One region of the Lysinibacillus sp. NPDC047702 genome, then DNA from elsewhere that is predicted to be linked to it. Evidence: riboswitches for the same ligand, from Rfam matches in the RefSeq annotation. Region 1 holds a riboswitch; each other region holds the start of a gene.
What was found. A riboswitch is a leader RNA that binds a small molecule or an ion and turns the genes downstream of it on or off. The one in region 1 is predicted to bind thiamine pyrophosphate.
Positions count from the first base shown of each region.

Region 2: linked by a shared signal. The riboswitch ahead of thiT (energy-coupled thiamine transporter ThiT) and the one ahead of thiW (energy coupling factor transporter S component ThiW) in region 1 are both predicted to bind thiamine pyrophosphate.
Region 3: linked by a shared signal. The riboswitch ahead of thiM (hydroxyethylthiazole kinase) and the one ahead of thiW (energy coupling factor transporter S component ThiW) in region 1 are both predicted to bind thiamine pyrophosphate.
Region 4: linked by a shared signal. The riboswitch ahead of ACQKIM_RS13295 (ABC transporter substrate-binding protein) and the one ahead of thiW (energy coupling factor transporter S component ThiW) in region 1 are both predicted to bind thiamine pyrophosphate.

Region 1 covers NZ_JBNNMG010000027.1:20,121-22,325, forward strand. Annotated here, with positions in the region: gene ACQKIM_RS14125 (MFS transporter) at 1-1,030, shown strand, start outside; TPP riboswitch at 1,106-1,213, shown strand; gene thiW (energy coupling factor transporter S component ThiW) at 1,328-1,816, shown strand; gene ACQKIM_RS14135 (VWA domain-containing protein) at 1,980-2,205, opposite strand, start outside.
Region 2 covers NZ_JBNNMG010000014.1:35,651-37,855, forward strand. Annotated here, with positions in the region: gene map (type I methionyl aminopeptidase) at 1-351, opposite strand, end outside; gene thiT (energy-coupled thiamine transporter ThiT) at 536-1,096, opposite strand; TPP riboswitch at 1,215-1,322, opposite strand; gene ACQKIM_RS09625 (DUF4870 domain-containing protein) at 1,447-1,779, shown strand.
Region 3 covers NZ_JBNNMG010000051.1:15,085-17,289, reverse strand. Annotated here, with positions in the region: gene thiD (bifunctional hydroxymethylpyrimidine kinase/phosphomethylpyrimidine kinase) at 1-577, opposite strand, end outside; gene thiM (hydroxyethylthiazole kinase) at 577-1,332, opposite strand; TPP riboswitch at 1,423-1,521, opposite strand; gene mbcS (acyl-CoA synthetase MbcS) at 1,709-2,205, shown strand, end outside.
Region 4 covers NZ_JBNNMG010000024.1:48,518-50,722, reverse strand. Annotated here, with positions in the region: gene ACQKIM_RS13300 (thiamine-binding protein) at 1-111, opposite strand, end outside; gene ACQKIM_RS13295 (ABC transporter substrate-binding protein) at 113-1,111, opposite strand; TPP riboswitch at 1,270-1,380, opposite strand; gene ACQKIM_RS13290 (hypothetical protein) at 1,440-2,205, opposite strand, start outside.

The DNA.
Region 1 (2,205 bases):
TCAATTCGTTTTTTCTCCAATTGCTGGGAATCTTTCGGATCAGTATGGTCGAAAAAATCTTATAATTTTCGGGCTTATACTAACAGGACTTGCACAAATAGGTTTTGGGCTCTCTACAGAAGTTTGGATGCTCTTCTTGGCACGCTTTTTAGGTGGCCTTGGATCAGCCTTTGTTGCACCTCCTATTATGGCATTTGTGGCAGATGTTACAACATATGAAGAACGAGGCAAAGGGATGGGGATGCTTGGTGCTGCCATGTCTCTTGGGTTTATGATTGGACCAGGTATTGGTGGATTCTTATCGCAAGTCAGCTTACATTTTCCATTCTATACGGCTGGAGCTGCGGCTATTTTGGCTGCTATTTTATCGTTCTTTTTATTACCATCTACCAAACCAAATGCAGCACAAAAAATGCATAAGCAAGACAATCTCGCAAAACAAATGGTACGTTCAGTACATATGCCTTACTTTGTTATGCTTATTATTATGATGGTATTCTCGTTCGGAATTGCTAATTTCCAAACGACTTTATCATTATTTGTTACAGATAAGTTTCATTATACACCCGGAGATATTGCTATTATTTTAGTAGTGGGTGGTGCTTTTGGTGTAGTTGTACAAATGTTTGTCATTACCCCACTCTTTAATCGCTACGGTGAAATGAAGGTCGTATTAGTCAATTTATTTATTGCAGCTGTATCTATTTACTTAATATTATTCGTTTCTGGATTTGCCCTTATTTTAGTTGTTGCAACAATCTTCTCTACAGCTACAACATTAATTCGTCCTGCTGTCAACACACTGATCTCCAAACTTGCTGAAAATGAGCAAGGATTTGCAGCAGGTTTAAATAATGCTTATATGAGCCTTGGGAATATGATTGGTCCAGCATTGGCAGGTATTTTATTCGATTGGAATATGAATAGCCCTTATATATTTGGTGCTATTATTTTGATGGCTTGCTTCTTCCTTGCCCTTATTTGGACAATGAAAAAAGCACCACATCTTATGCAGCCCGATTCTAAATAGTCTGAAAAATCATTGACTATTATTAGCAGTATGTTACATTTATCTTGTTACGATGTTATACACAAATTAAATAATTTTTACCACTAGGGGAGTCTTTAAAAGGCTGAGACATATATTGTCATATATGGACCCTTTGAACCTGATCTAGTTCATACTAGCGTAGGGAAGTGGCGACATCTTGCTTTTTAATATGTAAATGCAAGGCCGCTTCCTATTGTTTTCAGGAAGCGGTCTTTTTGTGTTTAACCAGTTTAGCAGCGATAACCATTCATTTAATATTTCAAGGGAGTGTTACTTATGTCAATTCGAAAATTAACAATCATGGCCTTATTAGTTGCAATTGCTGTAGCAGGTTCTACCTTCGTTTCAATTCCAACAGGGATTGCGCGAGCTTATCCAATACAGCATGCCATCAATGTCATTAGTGCCATTCTACTCGGTCCAGTACCAACCATCATCATTGCCCTTGTCACGGCAATAATTCGTATTCTAACAGGGACAGGCTCCCTATTAGCCATTCCTGGAAGTGTCATTGGCGCATTTTGTGCAGCATTAGCTTATAAATACAGTGGCAAACCTTGGCTAACAGGTGTCGGTGAAATAGTAGGAACTGGGATCATCGCTTCCCTCATAGCAGTACCATATGCATATATCTTAATGGGAACATCTGTCGCAGCAATGTTTTTCATGCCTGCTTTTTTGAGCTCTAGTATTATTGGTGCTATTTTAGGTGTGGCCGTTGCTAGTAGTCTACGAAATACTGTACTTATTAAAAATTTCCATTAAATGAACAGGGATTCCTTCAATTCTATTTTGATCGGAAATCTCCTTTATTGGATCACTTCCCCCTAATTTATGAGATGAACTTCCCCTTTTCAAAGAACCACCCAATCATATACAAAAAACAGTGCAAAATAATCAATCATTTTGCACTGTCATTTAATCCAATTTATCGTTTCTTCATGCCCTTTAATAACTGAGCAACATTCGTATCCTCTGCCTGTATGGTTTTATTCTCTACAAGCGACTCTTTCTTCTTCGACTTAGCAAAGATGCCCCAGCCAAAGCGGCGAATCGTAATATCGATGAAGAAGAATAACATACCTGCTAATATAAGCCACGTTGCTATATTTTGCCGGTCTGCCCCTTTCTTCGTAAATTCACGAAATACCTCC
Region 2 (2,205 bases), on a different contig from region 1:
ATCTTCGTAGCCTTCTCCCACTACAAATGAAATGCCTGTATCTGCAAAGTAGCCATTTAATGAACCAGATACATCGATGTTGACGATGTCTCCTTCTTTAATCACGCGTTTTCCTGGAATACCATGTGCTACCTCCTCGTTGACACTAATACATGTGTATCCTGGGAAGTCATATTCTCCTTTAGGTCCAGAAATTGCTCCTGCCTCAGCAAACATACGGCCAGCAATTTCATCGAGTTCAAGTGTTGTTACACCAGGTTTTGTCGCAGCCTTCATTGCCTCACGAATTTCAGCACAAATACGACCGATTTTTTTAAAGGCTTCAATCTCTTCTTGCGTTTTTACAATCATTTTTAACGTCCCTTTCATCTAATATCTACTCTTTAATATAACATAACTTGTTTGACATAAAACGTTAAACGCTTTAAATATTGTATGCCCTCATAAATTGCAAAGTGCTAAAATGTAGCAATATTTCACAGCGAGTAGTTAAATACGATACAAAAACCCTCCACTACTGTGAAGGGTAGATTATTTATGATTTTCGCTGCATTAATTGTGGTGCTGCTGTAAATAACAGAACACCAACAATGGCAGTTAAAACTGTTGCTGGTAGCATATATGTTCCATTATAAATAATTGAATAAATCCATGCATTTTGATCGCCAGCATACTCCGAGAAAAATACAGCGCCAGCAATGGTATGTGCTGCATAGCGTAAAAATCCTGCTAATACAGTTCCAACAATAATATATACCGCCATTTTCGTTTTGTTTAGATTGTTTGCAGCCTCAAGAACTGGTTGACGTACGATTGCAGCCAAGCCTACTATTGTGAAGGCAACGCCATAATCGAGTAAGCCTTGTAACCAATGCACAACTGTAGCACCAAACATTGTTTGCATAACACCAATAAGTAAGCCCGTTGTCAGACCAGGTAAAAGACCCCAGCGAAAGGCTATTAAAATTATTGGTACCATCACTAGACTAACAGAGCCGCCTTGTGCCCATACTTTAAAGGAAATCTGATCAAGCACAAGGCCAATCGCTGCGAATATCGCGATCTCCACAAGCATTAAAAGTCTTTTTTTGTCCATATTATTCTCTCCTTTGTTCCGATGTAGGATACAAGAGCAGGAATAGAAATCAAATTACTTTTTGACTCTATCTGGCAAAAAAAAACAATGCCAGGACAGAGCCTCACATCGTACAAGTGTCGGTTTCTATCCACATCCCTACGCAAGTGTTAACTTACAGGTTCAAAGAGTTAAGGCATTACGTGCCTAGTCTCAGCTGACATCATCAGCTCCCCTTGTGGTCGTTACATCTTTTTTATTTGAACAACCTCATTGTACGCAAACATGGATATGATTACAACTCTCTTTCACAATATTTTTTGAAACTTTGCTGTTTTTCATGCGTAAATATTAAAAAAGGAGGTACAACTATGGAGAACCAAAAAATTTTATCTGCCTTTAGTTATCTCAGCGTTTTTTTTGCACCCTTTATTGTGCCATTAATTGTTTACTTTGTTTCTAAAGATAGCGACGTAAAAAGACACTCTATTCGAGCACTTATATCGCATTTAATCCCGTTTGTATTTGGTATCATCTTCTTTGCTGTCTTTGTCTTCTCAACCATATCGTTTAACACCTTTGATCCACAATCAGGTAGCAATACGTTTATGATCGTTTGGTTTGCATCATTTGCCATTTACTTACTTGTCTCACTAGGGATTGTTATTTGGAATATAGTGCAAGCTGTTCGCGTTATTCGTTAATGTTTCATTTTTAATATCAATTTCGCCTTGGCGTAATTGCGTCCGGATTTTGAATTGTGCAGGCACAATTCATTCTTTTGAAAATCCGTGACATCCGCTGGAGGCTTTGGGCCAACAGATGTTTTTTGTGCGAAAGCGTAGTGCTAACGCAGCGGCAGCAACATGATGTTTTTTGTGCGAAAGTGTAGTGCTAACGCAGCGGCAGCAACATGATGTTTTTTGTGCGAAAGTGTAGTGCTAACGCAGCGGCAGCAACATGATGTTGGTCACTCAGTTGTGTGTTGCTGTCGCTTCGCTTTCGCACAGATAAATTGCCACAGGACGTGGCGTTCTTAGACTGAGTTCCTCTATTTCAGTAGGTGTTTGGACACCCACTGAAAAGAAACCAAAACCGCATTCATCTCACCCTATAGAGGTGGGAGTCTT
Region 3 (2,205 bases), on a different contig from region 1:
ACTGTCCATCGTGAAAAAATATATAATCAATGGCGAAATCCTTATCTGCTAGATGCCCTCCTTTTATAATGACACATCGTACTCCTGTTTGTAATAAGAGATAGGCTGCTTCTTTAATATCAGCTAAAGTTTTAATTTCTCTACTAGTAAGCCTTTCTGCCTCTGGGATATTCGGAGTTACAATGGTTGCAATTGGCAGTAAAAGATTCATGATGGCATCAATTGCGTCTTGTTGTAATAAGCTTTCTCCGCCCTTCGCGATCATCACAGGATCTACAATAAGCGGAACTTTAGTATTAGCCATCATTTGTGAAATAGTTTGAATGATGTCAGAGGAAAATAGCATGCCTGTTTTCATTGCACTAATTGAGAAATCCTCCAATAGTGCCTGTAGTTGTTGCTTAACGAAGTTTGCCTCAATGGGCATGACATTAGATACACCAAGGGTATTTTGGGCAGTCAATGCTGTAATGACAGAAGTTCCAAACACCTTTAATTCCTGAAAGGTTTTTAGATCAGCCTGTATACCTGCACCGCCGCCACTATCAGATCCAGCAATAGTCATTACAACCTGCATTATTCTTCACCAGCCTTTGAAAGACGATAGAGTTCATTTAATACAGCAATTTGAAAATCACCAATGTATTGTGTAGTAGAACCTGCTTGTTCAGCAATTTTTTTATAAAATCTTAGTACTTCTATTAATTGGTGATAAGGCTGATGACCAGTTACGTAAGCAGCACAACAAATGGCACTTAATAAGCAGCCAGTTCCAGTGACCTCTGTCATATGAGAATTCCCACCTGTAATCCATTGCAGTTGATTTCCATCAGTTATTAAATCCTTTTCACCTGTGACAATCACTATACAATGATAAAGCTGAGCAATTCTCTTCGCTTCATCTTCTAAAGATATTGAACCTGCGCCACTATCTACACCCTTTTGCTGCCATTCTACATTGGCAATTGCGGCAAGTTCTCCAATATTGCAGCGAATTACTGCAAATTCGATCTCATTTAACAGATGTTGTACAGTTTGTTTTCGGTAGGTTGTAGCTCCAGCGCCAACAGGATCTAATACTACAGGTATGCCAAGTGCATTGGCCTTTTTCCCAGCAAGTAACATGGATTCTTTCTTTTTGTCATTAAGTGTACCAATATTAATCAATAAGCTTGAGGCAATTGCAACCATCTCCTCAACCTCGTCACTGGCATCAGCCATAACTGGCGAGGCACCAATTGCTAATAGGCCGTTTGCTTGAAAATTTGCCACCACATAATTTGTAATACAATGAATTAGTGGATTTTTTTTGCGGATAGTTTGAAAAATCATTCTAAGTCCTCCTTTATTGGATGGACGTAAGCATGCAAAAAAGGCTCCTTTTTGTGTAATAAATACACGCAAAAGAGCCTTTCATCAGTGAATTAGATGTGAATTGCTCCCTACGTCAGTATTAACTAACAGGTTCAAAGGGTCAGGTTTTACCTTCTCAACTCCAAATGAGTCCCCCTGCAATTATGCTTTTAGTTGACCAAAATGTACCATATTTTTCTTTCCTGTTCAATAGCTAGTTTTGACAATGAACGTGACTGATGCCATATAACAGAGTATGATAGTTGTCATGACTTTTCTAAAATAGAGTGCGAACCATTGAAAATGATAAAAATGGAGTTTTATAATGAGTCATAGCAAAAGGGAGGCATTTGCCATGAAAAGACAAGATTTAATTGCACCTGAATGGTACAATATTACAGAGGAAATTGAAAAATATGCACAGGATGCAACCAAGAATGCACTAATTATTTATGATGAAAATAATGATGTTAAATTTATTACATACGCACATCTACTTGCAAAGGCAAATCAGGCTGCACATGTTTTTACAAACCAAGGTTTAACAAAAGGTGATGTATTAATTGTAATGGTGCCTAGATCTGTAGAAGCCTATATTGTCTATATTGCTGCATTAAAAATCGGTTTAACGATTATTCCTAGTTCCGAAATGCTAAGAACGAAGGATATAGAATATCGCATACACCATGCTAATGCAAAGGGTATAGTTGCTTATCAGCCATATATTGAGCAATTTGATAACGTGAAAAACTTACAGGGCTTGCAGCAATTCGTAATAGGAGTAGCACATGAACCTTGGCAGTCATTACTACAAAAAATGCAAAATCAACCAACAAACTACATAAGTTCTAC
Region 4 (2,205 bases), on a different contig from region 1:
TTTCACACCTGATGCATCAATAATAGCAATGGCTGCATCAACAAATGGAATAACATCTTCATATTTTTCTGTTTTCGGGATAATTTGTACACTGATTAATGAGTTTGCCATATTACTTTGTCTCCTTTTTCGGTAAAAAGTCGTTTGTAAATGCTTGTTCTGCGTTAAATTCGCCCTCTAAAACGTTGTTGCTAGTCATCCACTTCGCGTAGTTTTCCCAGACAGTTAACTTTTGCTCGCCCCATTGAGCAGCGTCATCCTGATACTTATCTGCCAGCCACTCCTGACTTTTATGCACAAGATCTTTATCTAAATCAGGTACTGCCTCAAGTAAAACATCTGCTGCCTCACTTGGATTACTGATCGCATATTCATAGCCCTTTGCCACGGCAGCGACAAATGCTTCAACTGTCTTTGGATCATCCTTAATCATTGTTTCATTCGTAGCTAGAACGGGTGTATAATAATCCAGTTGATCACTATAATCTGTTAAATACAGCATGTTCAGCTTTTCACCACGAAGCTCAGCTTCAATTCCAGTCCAAGCATAATAAATCCATGCAAAATCAATATCTTTTTTCATCATTGTAAAGAAATCGATATCGCCGGCATTAATAATATCTAATTTATTTATATCTGCATTTTCAGTTTGCATTAATGATTGTAGAACGGCCTGCTCAAGAGGAGCTCCCCAGCCACCATACGTTTTCCCTTCAAATTCCTTTGGTGATGTAATGCCTTTAGAGGCAATTGAGGCAAAGCCAGAAGTATTATGCTGAATAATCGCCGCAATCGATACTAGAGGTACATCCTGTACACGAGCCTGTGTAATTCCCTCCTGATAGCTTATACCAAACTGTGCCTTGCCAGACGCCACAAGCTGATCCGCTCCTGCGTCACCAGGTTGTAAAATATCAACATCTAAGCCCTGCTCTTCAAAATAACCTAATTTCTTAGCAACATATAGCCCTGTATGATTTGTATTTGGTGTCCAATCGAGTACAACGGACACCTTTTTTAATGCATGTTCATCCTTGTTGGTATCCTTTTTTTCGCTACAGCCAGCTAATGTTAAAAGGGCAGCCATAAGAACCAATAACCATTTTTTCATGCTGAATCCTCCCAGTAAATAGTGTGAAAGTGTTCATGAGTGAATGTTTTAACCAGAAGAAAGCGTATTCATAGAATATCTGTAATTAATGTAAAGAAAACATAAAAAAACGCCCAGGAATCCTCCCAGACGTTGTGCAATCAATATCAAAAACTTACTTTTTTTGAATAGATGTTCCCTACGCTGGTACGAGCCAAATCAGGTTCAAAGGGTCAGCGTCTAACGGACACAATCTCAGCTGGCAACTACCAGCCCCCCTACATTCTTTACATATGAACTTTTCGTTGATTATTATACCCATATCTCACTGTAAATAACAAGGCTCTTTTTAATGAAAACGCTGTAAAAATAATTTAATCGCATCATCTCTCGCTTCAAGCATTCCATCCTCAGTGAGATACTTTTCATTTAGCCCAAATACCTGTAATGTCCCTTCCTTATTATAACGTGGCACTAAGAGAGCTAATGAAACATCTTTAAAGGCGTAAAGTGGTGTTAATGAACCATCTTCTTCGACTTGATAGAATCTAAAGCGGTAATGTTCCTCCTTCGGTATCCATTCGTAAAGAGCAAGATTATTCTGATAGGCTGTTAAAGTAAGGGCAATTTTACCATCAAGTTTATGATAGGAGCCATCTTCTAAATCAACATATCCTACCTCAAAGCTTTCTCCAGTTCTAAAAGAAGCATAGATTTTATGGTCAGTCATTGACATGTCATGTATGCGTTTAAAAGGTAAATCGTAGTGTTTTTCTTTTTCCGTTTGAACATCATAGAGCGTAAAGCGGACCGTTTCTACTCCATCTTTTTTAAAGGCACTTGGTAGGAGCAATTGATTGTCCTGATAAATTGGCTGGCTTACTGCACTATTATCAAAGGCTTGTTTAAATTGTTTTACCTCATTTGTACGCAGATTTGTTAAGCTATAAATGGTATGACCTGTCCTTGTATCAGATATTTCTGTCAGTAGCGTATCATCTTCTAAATCCATAAAAGTATCCGTAGGAAAGCCTTTGACCTCTAATGTTACTCTATTTTTTACGAACATAGATTTCCTATCATCAACCATCCAAGCAAGCCAATCTTCATTTACT